DNA from 4 places in the Roseibium sp. QJM3NY_11 genome. Region 2 is predicted to be linked to each of the others. Evidence: predicted binding sites of a transcription regulator. Region 2 holds the regulator's gene; each other region holds the start of a gene.

The links. The regulator LexA, encoded in region 2, represses DNA repair genes until DNA is damaged. The targets are predictions, from matches to a motif close to TGTTCNNNNTGTGTTCNG.
Positions count from the first base shown of each region.
Region 1: the regulator LexA is predicted to act here: its motif matches at 2,318-2,335, upstream of AC0VX3_RS22475 (PA0069 family radical SAM protein).
Region 3: the regulator LexA is predicted to act here: its motif matches at 2,096-2,113, upstream of AC0VX3_RS01335 (YifB family Mg chelatase-like AAA ATPase).
Region 4: the regulator LexA is predicted to act here: its motif matches at 1,968-1,985, upstream of AC0VX3_RS15600 (single-stranded DNA-binding protein).

Region 1 is NZ_CM149660.1:4,909,642-4,913,417, reverse strand. It holds gene AC0VX3_RS22490 (F0F1 ATP synthase subunit B) at 1-66, shown strand, start outside; gene AC0VX3_RS22485 (hypothetical protein) at 85-390, shown strand; gene AC0VX3_RS22480 (ribonuclease HII) at 461-1,117, opposite strand; gene AC0VX3_RS22475 (PA0069 family radical SAM protein) at 1,163-2,296, opposite strand; gene AC0VX3_RS22470 (glycosyltransferase) at 2,407-3,102, shown strand; gene moaB (molybdenum cofactor biosynthesis protein B) at 3,195-3,752, opposite strand.
Region 2 is NZ_CM149660.1:3,020,116-3,023,891, reverse strand. It holds gene AC0VX3_RS13990 (acyl-CoA synthetase) at 1-551, shown strand, start outside; gene AC0VX3_RS13985 (PPC domain-containing DNA-binding protein) at 548-1,423, shown strand; gene lexA (transcriptional repressor LexA) at 1,571-2,281, shown strand; gene AC0VX3_RS13975 (ComEC/Rec2 family competence protein) at 2,319-3,776, opposite strand, start outside.
Region 3 is NZ_CM149660.1:309,005-312,780, reverse strand. It holds gene AC0VX3_RS01340 (BrnA antitoxin family protein) at 138-377, opposite strand; gene AC0VX3_RS01335 (YifB family Mg chelatase-like AAA ATPase) at 503-2,029, opposite strand; gene AC0VX3_RS01330 (DUF305 domain-containing protein) at 2,352-2,837, shown strand; gene AC0VX3_RS01325 (hypothetical protein) at 2,876-3,100, opposite strand; gene AC0VX3_RS01320 (MFS transporter) at 3,213-3,776, opposite strand, start outside.
Region 4 is NZ_CM149660.1:3,373,725-3,377,500, reverse strand. It holds gene uvrA (excinuclease ABC subunit UvrA) at 1-1,403, opposite strand, end outside; gene AC0VX3_RS15600 (single-stranded DNA-binding protein) at 2,031-2,597, shown strand; gene AC0VX3_RS15595 (L,D-transpeptidase family protein) at 3,294-3,776, shown strand, end outside.

The DNA of each region.
Region 1 (3,776 bases), 1.9 Mb from region 2:
AAGGACAAGGTCGCCGACGACATTCTGGCCAAGAGCATTTCGCAGGTGAAGGAACGGTTGAACTGACGTTCAGCTTTCCTGGCAATGAACAAACTGAAAAGCGGCCTCACGGGGCCGCTTTTTGTTTGTGCCGGTATCGGTCGTGTCAGGCAGCCGTTTCGCAAGTCATGCCAGAGAGTGCTGGTGACGACCCATCTGACGGCACGTTTCCGTCTGCCGGCAAAGTGCGCCGAGGTGCGCGGTCTGGTTGACCGGGCGAGCGGACTTTCTGCCGGCCGGCAGGATCTTTTGCTTTTGAGCTACGCCGCAGAAACGGGGCCGTGCTCTTCACGTGGCTTGATCGTCCAGTCCCGGCAGATCGCCGCTTCGCCCCGGATGGCGGGCCTCTGAAACTCAGCAAGTCACCGGTGTCATCGGCCTTTGCCCTTGTGATGGTCAGGGGCACGGCGGCGTGCTCTTGTCACCGGTGCGCTTCTGCCGCAACCCGGACCGGCCTGAAGCTCATCCGGTGGTGCGGGGAAGGCCCAAGTCTGGCCAGGGCTGCCTGATGCAGCGGAACCCCGTAACCCTTGTGACGGGCAAAGCCGTAGCCCGGACAATGCTCTTCCAGCCGCACCATCATCCGGTCCCGGGTGACCTTGGCGACAATCGAGGCGGCGGCGACACACAGGCAGCGGCCGTCGCCTTTTACCAGAGCCTGACCCGGTGATTTCAATCCTGCCGGAACATCCCGCCCGTCGATCAGCACATAAGCTGGAACGGCAGCCAGGAGCGTGACCGCCCGAACCATCGCCGAAAGGGTTGCCGCGCGAATGTTCAGCCGGTCGATCGTGGAAGGTGACGCGCTGGCAACCGACACATGCGCACTGGTAACGATTTCCTCGAACAGCGCCTCGCGCCGGGCTTCGGTCAGCTTCTTGGAATCGTTCAGCCCCTGCGGAACCCGGTCATAGTCCAGCATGACGGCCGCGGTGACCACAGGTCCCGCCCAGGGGCCGCGTCCGGCTTCGTCCACACCGCAGAGAAATCCGTCGAACGCGGCGGCCTGCCGGCGTTCAATGTCAAGGTCCGGCTGATCGGGGAACGGCAGTTCGAAAAGGGTCGGAGTGTGTGGCATACCGTCAAACCTGCAGACACCCGAGCCTTTCCGCAAGTCGCTGGATCAGAACAGGTCCAGTTGCACACCGCCTTTTTGCGGCTGGACGAAGTCGTCCGAATTCAGTTTCTTGCGGCGCAGGTTGAGCCCGAGACGTTTGGCGGCAAGCGAGAAGCGTTTGCCGATCTGGTCCGCATAGGGACCGCGTCCGCGCATGCGCTCGCCCCATTTGGCGTCGTAATCCTTGCCGCCGCGCATGGACCGGATCAGGTTCATCACATGCTGGTAGCGGTTCGGTCGCTCGCGCAGCAGCCAGTCGCGGAAGAGTTCGGAGACTTCCCGCGGCAGGCGCAGCAGGACATAACCGGCCTCCGCCGCACCGTGTTCGGCCGCGGCCTCAAGCAGGGCCTCGATTTCGCTGTCCGTCAGCGCCGGGATGATCGGTGCCATCATGACGGACGTTGGAATGCCTGCTTCCGAAAGGGCTTTTATGGCACCAAGCCTCTTGTGCGGTGCGGAAGCCCGCGGCTCCATTGCCCGGCAGAGTTTCCTGTCCAGCGTCGTCACCGAAAGCGCGACCTTGACCAGGTTTCGTTTCGCCATGCGGGCGAGGATGTCGATGTCACGGCTGACCAGGGCCGACTTGGTGACGATCGCGACCGGGTGGGAACAGGCCTCCAGAACCTCCAGTATTTCGGGCATCAGCTTGTAACTGCGCTCCATCGGCTGATAGGGGTCGGTGTTGGTGCCGATGGCGATGACGCGCGGGGTGTAGCCGGGACGGGACAGTTCGCGCTCCAGAAGCTCCGCGGCATTGGGTTTGGCAAACAGTCTGGTTTCGAAATCGAGCCCGGGAGACAGGCCCATATAGGCGTGGCTGGGCCTGGCGAAGCAGTAGATGCAGCCGTGCTCGCATCCCCTGTAGGGATTGATCGACCGGTCGAAGGAGATGTCCGGAGACTCGTTGCGGGTGATGATGGTGCGCGCGCGCTCCTCCTGGATCTCCGTCTTGAGCGGCGGCAGGTCGTCAAGGCTGTCCCAGCCGTCGTCGAAGTCCTCTCTGGCAACCGGCTCGAAACGCCCGCTCTTGTTGAGAGCCGCCCCCCGGCCGCGGCGGCGCTCCTCACCCAGCCTTGCGGCTTCCGACGCGGAAGGCTCTGCCGCTGGCGACGCGGGCAGGGAGTGTCTGAAGGCATTCATCAAGGCGTTCCGTAATCAAAAAAGAACATATCAGGAACATTAGCCTAAATCAGAGCTTTCACAAGCGGACTCTCTCGCACTTTGAAATTTTTCATGTAAAACTCGGGCTCATGATAAGTGTCATCATCGCGACAAAGAATTCAGAAACCGAGCTGGTGCACGCCCTCTCGGCTTTGGTACCGGCGGCGGCGGAAGGTGTCGTGCGCGAAGTCATCATTGTGGATGGCGGGTCGACCGACAACACCGACATGGTCGCCGATGCCGCAGGCTGCACCTGGGCGTGCCGCCAGGGCGCGCCGCGCAGCGAGCGTCTTGCCTATGGCGTGTCTCTTTCAAGGCGCGGCGACTGGCTGTTGTTCCTGCGTCCCGAAACGCTGCTGGAAAGCGGCTGGCATCACGAGGCGCAGGCTTTTGTCGAAAGAGCCGCGCGTGCGCGCAAGGGTCCCGGCACCGCCGCAAGTTTCCGCCTCCGCTACGAAGCCTTCGGCTTTGGCGCCCGCATCAGCGAAACCATTGCGGCCCTGCGCTCGCAGCTTCTCGGCATGCCATATGGCAATCAGGGTCTGCTGATCTCGCGCAGCTTCTATCAGAAGCTCGGCGGACACAGGCCACTGCCGGAACTGGAAGACCTGGACATCGCCAAGCGCATCGGACGCGGGCGGCTGGTGTTTCTGCGAGCGGCTGCCGTTTCGTCCGGTGATGCGGAAGACGACAGCGTGCTCTCCCGGTTCCGCCAGTCCCTGGCACGCTTTTGCGTCGGCATGCTGCGCATCCCCGCGAGCGTCGCGGTCAAGCTGCACGGCTGAAATCGGCACTTCGGCCCGGGCAAGGGACTGCCCGTCTTTCGAACGAATGGCGCCTGAGGGAATCTCAGGCTCTTGGCTTGCCCTGTCCGGGGCTAAGCCTCCCGCAGCTTGCCGCGTTTCAGGTGCTCGTCGAGGCGCGGCATGATTTCCACGAAATTGCAGGGCATGTGGCGGTAGTCGAGCTGCCACATCAGGATGCCGTCCCAGGCGTCCTTGCAGGCGCCCGGAGATCCCGGCAGCACGAATATATAGGTGGCGCCGGCGACGCCGCCGGTGGCCCTGGACTGGATCGTCGAGGTGCCGATCTTGTCGTAGGAAATCCGGTGAAAGACCTCCGAGAAACCGTCCATGCGCTTTTCGAACAGGGGTTCCATGGCTTCGGGCGTCACGTCGCGGCCGGTGAAACCGGTGCCGCCGGTGGAAATGATCACGTCGATATCGGGATCCGCGATCCAGTCCTTCGCGATCTTCCGGATGGCCGGCACGTCGTCTGTCACGATCTTCCGGTCCGCGAGGCGGTGGCCCGCCTTTGCAAGCCTTTCCGCCAATATGCTGCCGGACCGGTCCTCTTCCAGCTTGCGCGTGTCGGACACGGTCAAAACCGCAATGTCGAGCGGGATGAACGGGCGCGTATCGTCCAGACGGGGCATGGCGTTCTCCTTTGTCGTCAACAG
Region 2 (3,776 bases):
GCACCTGTGGCACCGAAAGGACCGGGATCGAGATTTCCATCCAGGACGAGACCGGCACCATCCTGCCGCCACACCGGACCGGGGAGGTCTGCGTCATCGGCGCGGCTGTCTGTGCCGGTTATCTGGACGACGCCGCCGCCAATGCAGCCTCCTTCCGCAACGGCTGGTTCCGCACGGGCGATATCGGCCACATGGACGCGCAGCGGTTTCTGTATCTGACCGGCCGGGCGTCGGACATGTATATTTCCGGCGGTTCCAACGTCTACCCCAAGGAAGTGGAAGAGGTCCTGCTCGCCCATCCGGCGATTTCGGAAGTGGCCATACTCGGTATTCCAGACCCGCAATGGGGCGAAGTCGGCCTGGCGGTATGCGTGACGGCGGATGGCGCCTCTCCGGATCCCCAGCACCTCACTGCGTTCCTGCAGGACCGTGTCGCCCGATACAAACTGCCCGCCCGCTATCTCTTCATCGCGCAGATGCCGACCAGCGCCTATGGCAAGGTCACGAAGAAACTGGTGCGCGACCATCTGGACGAGAAGGGTCTGCTGTGAGACGGCCTGCCCCGGACAGCCTCGCGGACATCCGGCATCCCGGACCCGCAGCCACGGACCGCAGCCCCGGCATGACCTGCCGCGCGGACCCGGTCTCGCTTGAGCTTGACGGCGGCGCGCCCCTGATCGACGCGCTGGGCAGCTTCGCCGACCAGAAGGGGTGCGGCTCCGCGGTGCTCGACCTCGGTGGACTGGCGCTGGCGCCTTTCGATTATGTCATGCCGGACCGGGCCATCGACGACCGTCACGCCGCCTGGTACAGCGACACGAGAACCTCCGGCGGCGCCGTTCTGGACGAAGCCGTGGCCATCCTCGGCTGGAAGGACGGCCAATGGTTTGCCCATATCCACGCATGCTGGCACGAAGGCGGCACCGGCCATCTCGGCCACTTGCTGCCGCAAACGCTGGCAACGGCCGAGGCCGCGCGGATCACGGGCTACGGCATAAAGGGCGCCAAATTCGAAGCCGCGGAGGATCCGGAGACCGAATTCACCCTGTTTCGGGTCAGACCGGACGAACCGCGGGCCTCGACCAGGCCTCACAATGCCCTGATCGCCACCCTCGCGCCGTTCGCTGACCTGCATGACAGTGTGACAGCACTCGCCGCGGCTCTGGCGGAACCGGACTTTGAGGTTTTCGGCCTCGGTAGTCTCGCCGGCGCGGCGTTCCGGGAAACATCCCCGATGACCGGCCTGATATCGGAAATCCTTGTGCGGTCCGGCGCGGGAAAAACCGGCGACACGCCGCTCAGGCTTCCCATACGTGGCGTCGATCTGGAGGGAGCCCTTCACCAGGGCACCGTGCGCCCCGGAACCGCACCGACACTTGTTACCTGCGAGCTCCTGATCAGGGGCACCGCAGTGCCGGAGTGACCCCTAGGGCGGGCGAACGTGCCGCCACGACCGGCGCGCAGGTTGATCAGGAACAGTAAGAGAACATTTACCCTTGCAGAACACAATGGGAACAGGTACCATGTTCTTGATTTGTACCAGCCTATTTCGCGGCCAGGGGATACCGACATGTTGACGCGCAAGCAGTATGAACTGCTCATGTTCATTCACGAAAGACTGAAGGAAACCGGTGTTCCGCCGTCTTTCGACGAAATGAAGGACGCGCTGGATCTCAGGTCCAAATCCGGCATTCACCGCCTTATTACCGCCCTGGAGGAACGTGGCTTCATCCGGCGCCTGCCGAACAGGGCCCGGGCCATGGAAGTGGTCCGCCTGCCCGACTCGATCGCCCCGGGTCTGGGCGCGCCGCGCGCACGCGGCAGTTTCTCTCCCGAAGTGATCGAAGGCTCGCTTGGCAAACCGGAATTCACCAAACAGGTGGAAGAACCGGTGTCCGCCGGTACGGAAATCCCGGTCATGGGCCGCATTGCCGCCGGTGTTCCCATCGAGGCCATCCAGACCCACAGTCATTCGATCACCGTGCCGCAGGAATTGCTCGGCAAGGGGGAACACTATGCTCTTGAAGTGCGGGGCGATTCCATGATCGAGGCCGGCATCCTCGACGGCGACACCGTGCTGATCCGCCGGACGGACAATGCGGACAGCGGAGATATCGTCGTCGCGCTGGTGGATGACGAGGAGGCAACGCTGAAGCGGCTGCGCAAGAAGGGAGCCTCCATTGCGCTGGAGGCTGCCAACCCGGCCTATGAAACGCGTATCTTCGGCCCTGGCCGGGTCCGCGTTCAGGGACGGCTGGTCGCTCTTTTCCGCCAATATTGAGCGGCAACGCCAGATAACGCCCCGGCAATGCCGCCGGTCATTCCGTATCGGCACGCGCGGCGCGGCGCAGATATGCGCGCGTCACCGTTCCCTGCCTGTGCCATGGTCTCGGCGGATCCGGAATTGCGTAGATCACTCTGCTGATCACGGGAGCCCGGCCGTTTCGGTTTTGATCGATCGGAAGCGGTGGCGTTGGTGCCTCTGCTTTTCCATTTTCTTTGTCTTTTTCTTTTCCTTGCTGACCGGAGATGCTCGCGCGTGGTTCCTCCGCTGACAGCCAGATGGAAACAGCGCCCCTGGAGGTTCTGATTTCCGGGCCAACAACCAGTCGCGCACGGCAGTCTTCCCGCACGATCTGATCGCTCACGATAATATCCGCATACCGGCAATCGTCATCCGAAGCCTCCAGGGATTTCGGCAAGGCGATGGCAACAGACCTTTCCTTTGTCCCGGCGCGCTCACCGGCAACCGAATAAGCGTGCACAACACATCCGAGCGGGTCGCAGTGCCTTTGCTCCGAATTCATCTTGCGCGATCCAATCGCGTCCGGAGGAACCCCTTCGTACTGGAACCAGAGTTCCGTCAGGAAGGCGGACTTTCGACCGGAAAACCGCAGCAGACCGCCGTCATCACGCGCCGCGACACGACCGCCGGAGGCGGCGATCTGAATGTCCGGCGGACGCGAGCCGACGGCGATGAGGATTCCGGCCGCCAGCGGCAGCGCCGCGCACAGACGTGTGCGCCCGGGCAGCAGCAGCCCGGTGAACAGGGCGCACAGCAACAGCAGCGCCGCCGCGCCGTCCAGCCTGCCTGTTACCCCGTCGCCCGCATCGAGCCCGGCGGTGAATTCGGCAATCTTCAGGAGTACGGATACGCCGAACGACATGACGGCCAGAGGCAGTCCCGCCAGACCGAATGGCATCAGCACGAGGGCAAGCACCCCCATGGGCATGACCAGAAGCGAGAACACCGGCATTCCCAGCATGTTGCCGATCAGCCCGTAAGGGGCGACCCGTCCAAAATGATGCGCGCCGACGATCCCGGTCGCCAGACCGGCCACAAGCGCGGTGATGAACAGCCCCGCGCTCCATTTTGCCAGATGCGACATCAGCAGCTTCAGGCCTTCCGGTCGTGCGGCCCGGGCCGTTAGTTCCCGGTCGCGCCGGCGCCAGAGATCATACACCGCGACCAGGCAGATCACTGCGGCAAAGGACATCTGAAATCCGGGAAAAAACAGGCGCTCGGGCGCAATCAGCAGCAACACCAGACCCGCGATCGCGACACTGCGCAGAGTAACGCCGCGCCGGCCGACCAGGATACCCAGGAAGACAATCGCAATCATCAGGAACGACCGCTGCGTCGCCACGGCCGCACCCGAGAGCACCAGATAGACCACAGCGGCGGCCAGCGCGGCGAGAGCCGCCCACTTGTGGATCGGCCAGCGAAGGGTCAGTGCCGGGATGCTCGCCAGCAACAGCAGAACGGCGCCATAGGC
Region 3 (3,776 bases), 2.7 Mb from region 2:
GACGCTTATCGATGCCCGGTTGGTGGCGCCGACAATGCGGGGTGTGGTCATTTCCATGTGGTGCGGAGTCGATCGGGTTGACCTCGGGAGGCGCAAACCGTTTCAAACCAGTGCGACCTCTTTTGCAGGTTCGGACCCTAACTCAGACCTACGGCCTTCCTGAGTGCGGCGTTGATACGGTCCTGCCAGCCGGGGCCGTCGTCCTGGAAATGTTCCAGAACATCCCGGTCGAGGCGCACGGACACTGTCTCCTTGCCCACGGGCATCGCCGTTCTGACCGGCCTGGGCGTTTCTTCGGCCGGCTTTTTCGTCGCCGATTTGAACAGGGCTTCGGCCTGTTCGATGGCGGTGGTATGTCGGCGGGGCGGACGAGCCATGATCTGTTTCCAATGCGTGAGAATGTATCGCCCAGCATAGCTGGAAACCTCGGGCGTACGGAGATTAAAATGATGGTGTCAGGCCGGGCTTGCCGTGCGGGCCGTAAAGCCGAAGGCCTGATCCGTCAGGCCGCCCGGCGGGACCGGTCCTCGCCGCGGTAGCTCAGGGCTTCGGCAAGGTGGATCCGGCCGACCTGGTCGACAGTGTCGAGATCGGCCAGGGTGCGGGCCAGCTTCAGGACACGGTGATAGCCGCGGGCGCTGAGCGCCATGCGTTCGGCCACATCGCGCAGGAACGCCAGGCCCTTGGCGTCGGGCCGGGCCAGGGTCTCGACGGCGGATGCGGGTGCCTGGGCATTTGTCCGGCAGGCGATGCCGAGTTCGAGGAAGCGCTCCAGCTGGATTTTCCTTGCGTCCGCCACACGGGCGGCAACTGTGGCGGAGCTTTCGCTTGCGGCCGTGCCGATCAGGTCGGCGGCGGTCACCGCCGGGACTTCGATCCTGACGTCGATCCTGTCGAGCAGCGGGCCGGAAATCCGGGCCTGATAGTCGGTCACGCAGCGTTCGCCGCGGCGGCACTGGTGGCCCGGCTCGCCCGCATGGCCGCAACGGCACGGGTTCATGGCGGCCACCATCTGGATGCGCGCCGGATAGGTGACCCGGTGATTGGCGCGGGCAATCACCGCCTCGCCGGATTCCAGCGGCTGGCGCAGACTGTCGAGCACCTGGGGTGTGAATTCGGGCAGTTCGTCCAGAAACAGGACGCCGTTGTGGGCGAGCGAGACTTCCCCGGGCCGGGCCTTCAGGCCGCCACCGACCAGCGCTGCCATGGAGGCGGAATGATGCGGTGCCCGGAACGGCCGCCGGTCGGTCAGCTTGCCTTCGGCCAGTTCTCCCGCCAGCGAGGCGATCATCGAGACTTCCAGAAGCTCGCGCGGGGTCAGTGGCGGCAGGATCGACGGCAGCCGGCTGGCCAGCATGGACTTGCCCGATCCGGGCGGGCCGGTCATCAGAAGATTGTGGCCCCCGGCAGCGGCAATTTCGAGCGCCCTGCGGGCTGTTTCCTGGCCCTTGACCTCGGCGAGATCCGGCAGCGGTCCTGCATTGCCGTGCAATTTCGCGACGGGACGGCTGAGCACCTGCGTGCCCTTGAAGTGATTTGCAAGCTGAATGAGAGAACGGGGTGCCAGAATGTCCATGTCCCGGTCGGCCCAGGCGGCTTCGCTGCCGCTGGCCGCGGGGCAGATCAGGCCCTTGCCGAGGGCGGACGCCCCCATGGCCGCCGGCAGCACACCTGCGACAGGAGCCAGGGTGCCGTCCAGGCCGAGTTCTCCCAGAACGGCGTAGCCGTGGAGAAATTCGGCAGGGATCGCGCCGATGGCGGCCATGACCCCGAGCGCGATCGGCAGATCGTAATGCGAGCCTTCCTTGGGCAGGTCCGCGGGCGCGAGGTTGACGGTAACGCGCTTGGCCGGCAGGGCCAGACCCGACGCGGACAGGGCGGCACGGACCCGCTCCCGGCTTTCGCCGACCGCCTTGTCCGGCAGGCCGACCACATTGAAGGCGACCATGCCCGGGCCGACATGCACCTGCACGTCCACCGGCACGGCCTCAATGCCCTGAAAGGCGACTGTAGTGACCTTGCTGACCATGTCCGCGCTCTTCGATTTCTCTACCTGAAAGGGTGTCGAAGACAAGCACACAACGGCAGGATGTTCAAGAACAAATATGGAACAAGCGGTGCGCGCGCCGTCTGGATGAAGCGCCCCGTCGCCGTCTTGAACGCCCCGGCGCCAAGTCAACGGGAACCTTTCCGGCCCGTTTTTCGTTGAATTCGCAGGGTGGCGAAGCCGGCAAGGCGGCCTGTGCCGGACAGCCGCCTGAGCATTTCCCCATCCGCTGTCACCTCGTGCGAGGACTTCGCGACGACATCGCGGTGGCTCTCGTTCTGCTTGTTACATGAGGACCTGCTCCATGAAAAACCACTACCTGCGCTTCCTTGCGATGATCGGCACATCGACCGCGGTCATGCTCGGCCTGATGTATCTGAACACCTACGCGGCCGATCACATCTATTTCAGCGAGACGCGCCTTTTCATGGCCCTTTACATGGGCGCTGCCATGACGGTGGTCATGCTCGCCTTCATGCTGAACATGTACCGAAATCGCCTTGCCAATGTCGCGATCCTTATCGCTGCGGCAATTCTCTTTTCCGGATCGCTCTACCTTGTCCGCAGTCAGAAGACCATCGGCGACATCGCCTGGATGAAGGCGATGATTCCGCACCATTCCATCGCCATCCTGACAAGCCGCAGAGCAGAGATCACCGATCCCCGTGTGCGCGACCTCGCGGACGGCATCATCGAGGCTCAGGTCCGGGAAATCGCGGAAATGAAGCAGCTGATTCGGGATCTGGAGCGATCTTCAACCCGGGTCGGCGTTCTGGACAAGCGTCCGTAACCCCTGGGGCCGCGCGTCAGCCGGAGTGGCGGACGGCGTCAGGAGGCCAGGGTGCGGCCCCAGTTGCCGGTGGGCCCGCCTGTGCGGGACAGGACGTTGCTCAGATATTCGGGAATACAGAACCTGTCGCTCGTTTCCAACCGGTTGACCTCGAGCCATTTCGAGACCAGCTCGATCATCTTGTCCGGGTCTTTTTCATACATGGCCCGGCACAATTCCATGTCGAGGCTGGCACCGGTCTTGGTTGACGTGGCGATAATCATGGATCCAATCACACGTATACTGACAATCATAGCGTGTCATGACCTTGCATGCACTTAATGAGAAATGCCAGCAATTAGCGGTTATGCGAAATCGGATGACCATAACCGGCTGTTATGGCAAACGCGCTGCCGCCGCGTCTGAAATTCTGACTGCCGCCAACCCGCAGCACATGAGCCCGGCGGCGAAAAACAGCATGGAATGTCCGGTCACCGGGATCAGGAAACCGCTCAGGACCGGCCCGACCCCCTGGCCCAGGGAGAGCAGAAAGAAGGTGAAGCCGAAGCCGACGGAGGGCGCGGCGCGGAAAATCCGCATGCTCCACATGCCGAGCAGGGCGGTCATCACGATGAAACCCGCACCGAAACAGGCGGCGGACAGGTAGATGCCAATCCTGGTTTCGACCAGCAGCGGGAGTGTGCCGACAGATGCACCGACCAGGATCGCGAGCAGGCGATAGGTGCCGCCGAGGCCCCAGCGGTTGACCAGACCACCCGCGAAGCAGCCGGTGACGCCCGCGATGCCCAGGACGATCCAGAAAAGGACCGCGTCGCGGGGATTGCCCGTCAGCATGGTCAGCAGTTCCACCGCATAGGTCCAGTAGACCGCGGTGACCACACCGAACAGAAACGCCGACACGAACAGTGTCCGGGCGGTCCTGTCCATCAGGACCCGGAG
Region 4 (3,776 bases), 350 kb from region 2:
TCCTTGAGAATTCGTCCGGCGATTTCGCTCTGTTTCTCATTGAGTTTGGCGGGCAGTTCCTCGAACCATTCGCTGGCGTTGCGGATGGAGAATTCGGTCACCTGGCCGATATGCATGTTCGCGATCTTGACCGCCAGTGCTTCCGGCTTCAGCCGGTAGCCGCTGCAGGCCGGGCAGGCGTGGTCGGACTGGAACCGGGCCAGCTCTTCACGGACCCAGCTTGAATCGGTCTCGCGCCAGCGCCGCTCGATGTTGCCGACGACACCTTCGAAGGTCTTTTCGGTCCGGTAGGACCGCACGCCGTCATTATACACGAACTCGATCTTGGTCTTGCCCGTGCCATGAAGGATGGCGTCCCGGGCCTCTGCCGGGAGGTCCTTCCACGGGGTCGCCATCGAAACGTCGAAATGGCTGCTCAGCGCTTCCAGGGTCTGGGCGTAGTAGGGCGATGTCGATCCGGTCTTGGCCCAGGGCAGGACGGCGCCTTCGCGCAGGGACAACGAATGATCCGGGACCACCAGGTCTTCCTCGAAAGCCAGCGTTGTGCCGAGCCCGTCGCATGTCGGGCAGGCGCCGAAGGGATTGTTGAAGGAGAACAGCCGGGGTTCGATTTCCGGGATTGTGAAGCCCGAAACCGGGCAGGCGAATTTTTCCGAGAAAATCAGCCGTTCCGGCGCACCCTTTTTGTCGGTCTTGTCCGCGAACTCGGCGATGGCAATGCCATCGGCCAGTTTCAGCGCGGTCTCAAGGGAATCCGCGAGCCGCCCCGCGATATCGCCGCGCACGACGAGACGGTCGACGACCACGTCGATGTCATGCTTGAATTTCTTGTCAAGTGCGGGGGCCTCCGAGATCTCGTGGAATGTCCCGTCGATCTTGACGCGCTGAAAGCCCTTTTTCATGAGCTCCGCGAGTTCCTTGCGGTACTCGCCCTTGCGGCCGCGCACCATCGGTGCCAGCAGAAAGAGCCGTGACCCTTCCTTGAGCGCGAGCACCCTGTCCACCATCTGGCTGATGGTCTGGCTTTCGATCGGCAGACCGGTCACCGGCGAATAGGGGATCCCCACCCGGGCAAACAGCAGGCGCATATAGTCATATATCTCGGTGACCGTGCCGACCGTCGAACGGGGATTGCGCGATGTCGTTTTCTGTTCGATGGAGATGGCGGGAGACAGTCCGTCGATCTGGTCGACATCCGGCTTCTGCATCATTTCCAGGAACTGGCGCGCGTAGGCCGAAAGGCTTTCCACATAGCGGCGCTGACCTTCGGCATAAATGGTGTCAAAGGCCAAAGACGACTTTCCCGATCCCGAAAGACCGGTCATGACGATCAACTGGTCGCGCGGCAGGTCAAGATCGACCCCCTTGAGATTGTGCTCCCGCGCGCCGCGGACGCTGAGCATCCGGGTGGGGTCGTTTTTCCAGCTTTCATCCGGCCGTGCGCCCTTGGATGTCTTCATTTCAATTCTTCCCGAGCTCTTGCGCATGGTGCCGCTGTTTGTGCGGCGGCGGGCGCATGATGGTCCCACGCGGTGGCATCCGTTTGCCCCGATATAGCAGTTTCACGCGGCGCTTCCAGTCGGGTAGGCCTCGAAGGCGTCCGAATTCCGGTTTCCGCAGCCAATACGATTGAAACGCTTGTACAGACCTGATAGGAACAAAACAAGTACATGCGCCGATGTCGGTGATTGTTTCCCGTGGCTGGGCGACCGGCAGGGTGCGGGCGGCGGTCCGGCGTTGACGCCGCGACGGCAAATATGTCGCACAGGAGCAGAGACAGGATAGAGTGTCATGGCCAGGCAACCGAGCGCGGTGCTGGTTTGGCCGGGTTCGGCCCGGGAGGGCTTGCGGCGCCTTGGAGGCTGCCTTGTGGAAAATGGCCGCTGAAACAGGAAAATGCGCGCGAAGCTGTTGGCGGGCCGTTAGGGTTCTGATCTTTAGCAGCATGGCTTGCAACGCGTGAACGGCGAAACACGTAGCGAAAAAGTTCAAGATGTGGCCGTTCCGCGATAAAACAACAGGAGTGCAGGATGGCGGGCAGCGTCAACAAAGTCATTTTGGTCGGCAACCTCGGTGCCGATCCGGAAATCCGCCGGACGCAGGATGGGCGTCCGATCGCCAATCTGCGGATAGCAACATCGGAATCCTGGCGCGACCGCACCTCGGGCGAGCGCCGGGAGAAGACCGAATGGCATCGTGTGGTGATCTTCAACGAAGGACTTTGCAAGGTCGCCGAAAACTACCTGCGCAAGGGCTCCAAGGTCTATCTCGAAGGCCAGTTGCAGACCCGCAAATGGCAGGACCAGGGCGGCCAGGACCGGTATTCCACTGAAGTCGTCCTTCAGGGGTTCAATTCCAACCTGACCATGCTCGACGGCCGGGGCGAGGGCGCCGGTGGCGGCTCCCTTCCGGATTACGGCAATGACAGCCAGGGCGGCGGTGGCAGCTTCGGCGGCGGCGGCGGCGGCAGCGGCAGCGGCGGTTCGGGCGGCGGCTCCGGGGGCGGTTTCGGCGGCGGCTATGGCGGCGGCGGGGGCGGCCAGGGTGGCCCATCCGGCGGCGGTGGCGGACCCATGGACGACGAAATTCCGTTCTGATTGGGCCGGACCACCCCGGTGGCAGCCCGCACAGCGGGGCAGCCACCGGGGTGGCGGCGACATCCGCCGGCACCTGGCCGGCATGAGGTGCCCGGATCGCCGATGCCATCGATTTCGGCTCGGGATCGCAAGACGGCGTCATCGGGCAGGCTGCGGGGCAGATCAGCGGCATTGGGGTATCGATTTAGGCGAGGCATGGCCCCGGCATTGGGCCGCGTCCTGCACACGCCGACATGCATGCACGTATTTCCGCGCCTTGAATGGGCCGAATAGGGCCTTCTGGCCTGTGATGATGGTCTGGCTGAGGCAGATTGCGGCGCCGAAACCGGCGTGAAGCGAGATCCACAAAAGCCGGTCCCCATGGGGATGATTGCCGATATTCAATCTCTGGTGGCAAGAGGCGTCAAAAATCAGCCACGGGTGGGTCCGCGAGCGGCATTATCGTCACACTGAATTGATTTCAAAATCTGTGTATGACAGCCGACCTTAACCACAGACTTAGTCCTGCTATAGTATCAAACGACAGCAGCAGGCGTCCGGCCCCGATTCAGACTATTCGACTGACCGGCCGCGCCTTGTTGACATAGCTCCCGTTCGGCACACAGGGAACGGGGCTATCCCAGGCAGGGATCGAGATTACCGGCGGGACTGGGCGTGATGCCGGGCCTTTAAACTTAAACATTTCGGGTTGAAACAATGCGAGCAGATACAACGAGACACGGCGAACGCAAGCCCGGCAAGGGCGTGTCCGCGTTGGCGGTAAGGACCAGGGGCTTCCTTGGCTGTTCTCTCAAGGCGGGGCTGATGGCGTCCGTGCTGGCGACCGGTCTCAGCGTCTCGGCGGTTGAGCCGGCCAGTGCCCAGAATTTCCTCCAGCGCCTGTTCAATCCGGAGCATCAGCGCCGGAAGGAGGAGCGTCTGCGTCAGCAACAGCTCCGTAAGCAGACGGCGGCAGTAAAGGTATCCGCTCCCCGCTACCTGACCTACGCGCCCGATGCGTGGAAGCAGGTTTCGCTCGCCGAGCTTTCCGAAAAGAAAACGGCCGAGGTTCAGCCCGCGCAGATCGTTCCCGAGGGGGCCGAAACAACGGCCGTCGAAACGGACACCGCTCCGCAGGCACCGATCGTTCTGACCGCGTTCGACGAGGCCCGCCCGGCGCTCAAGGACATGAATCTGACC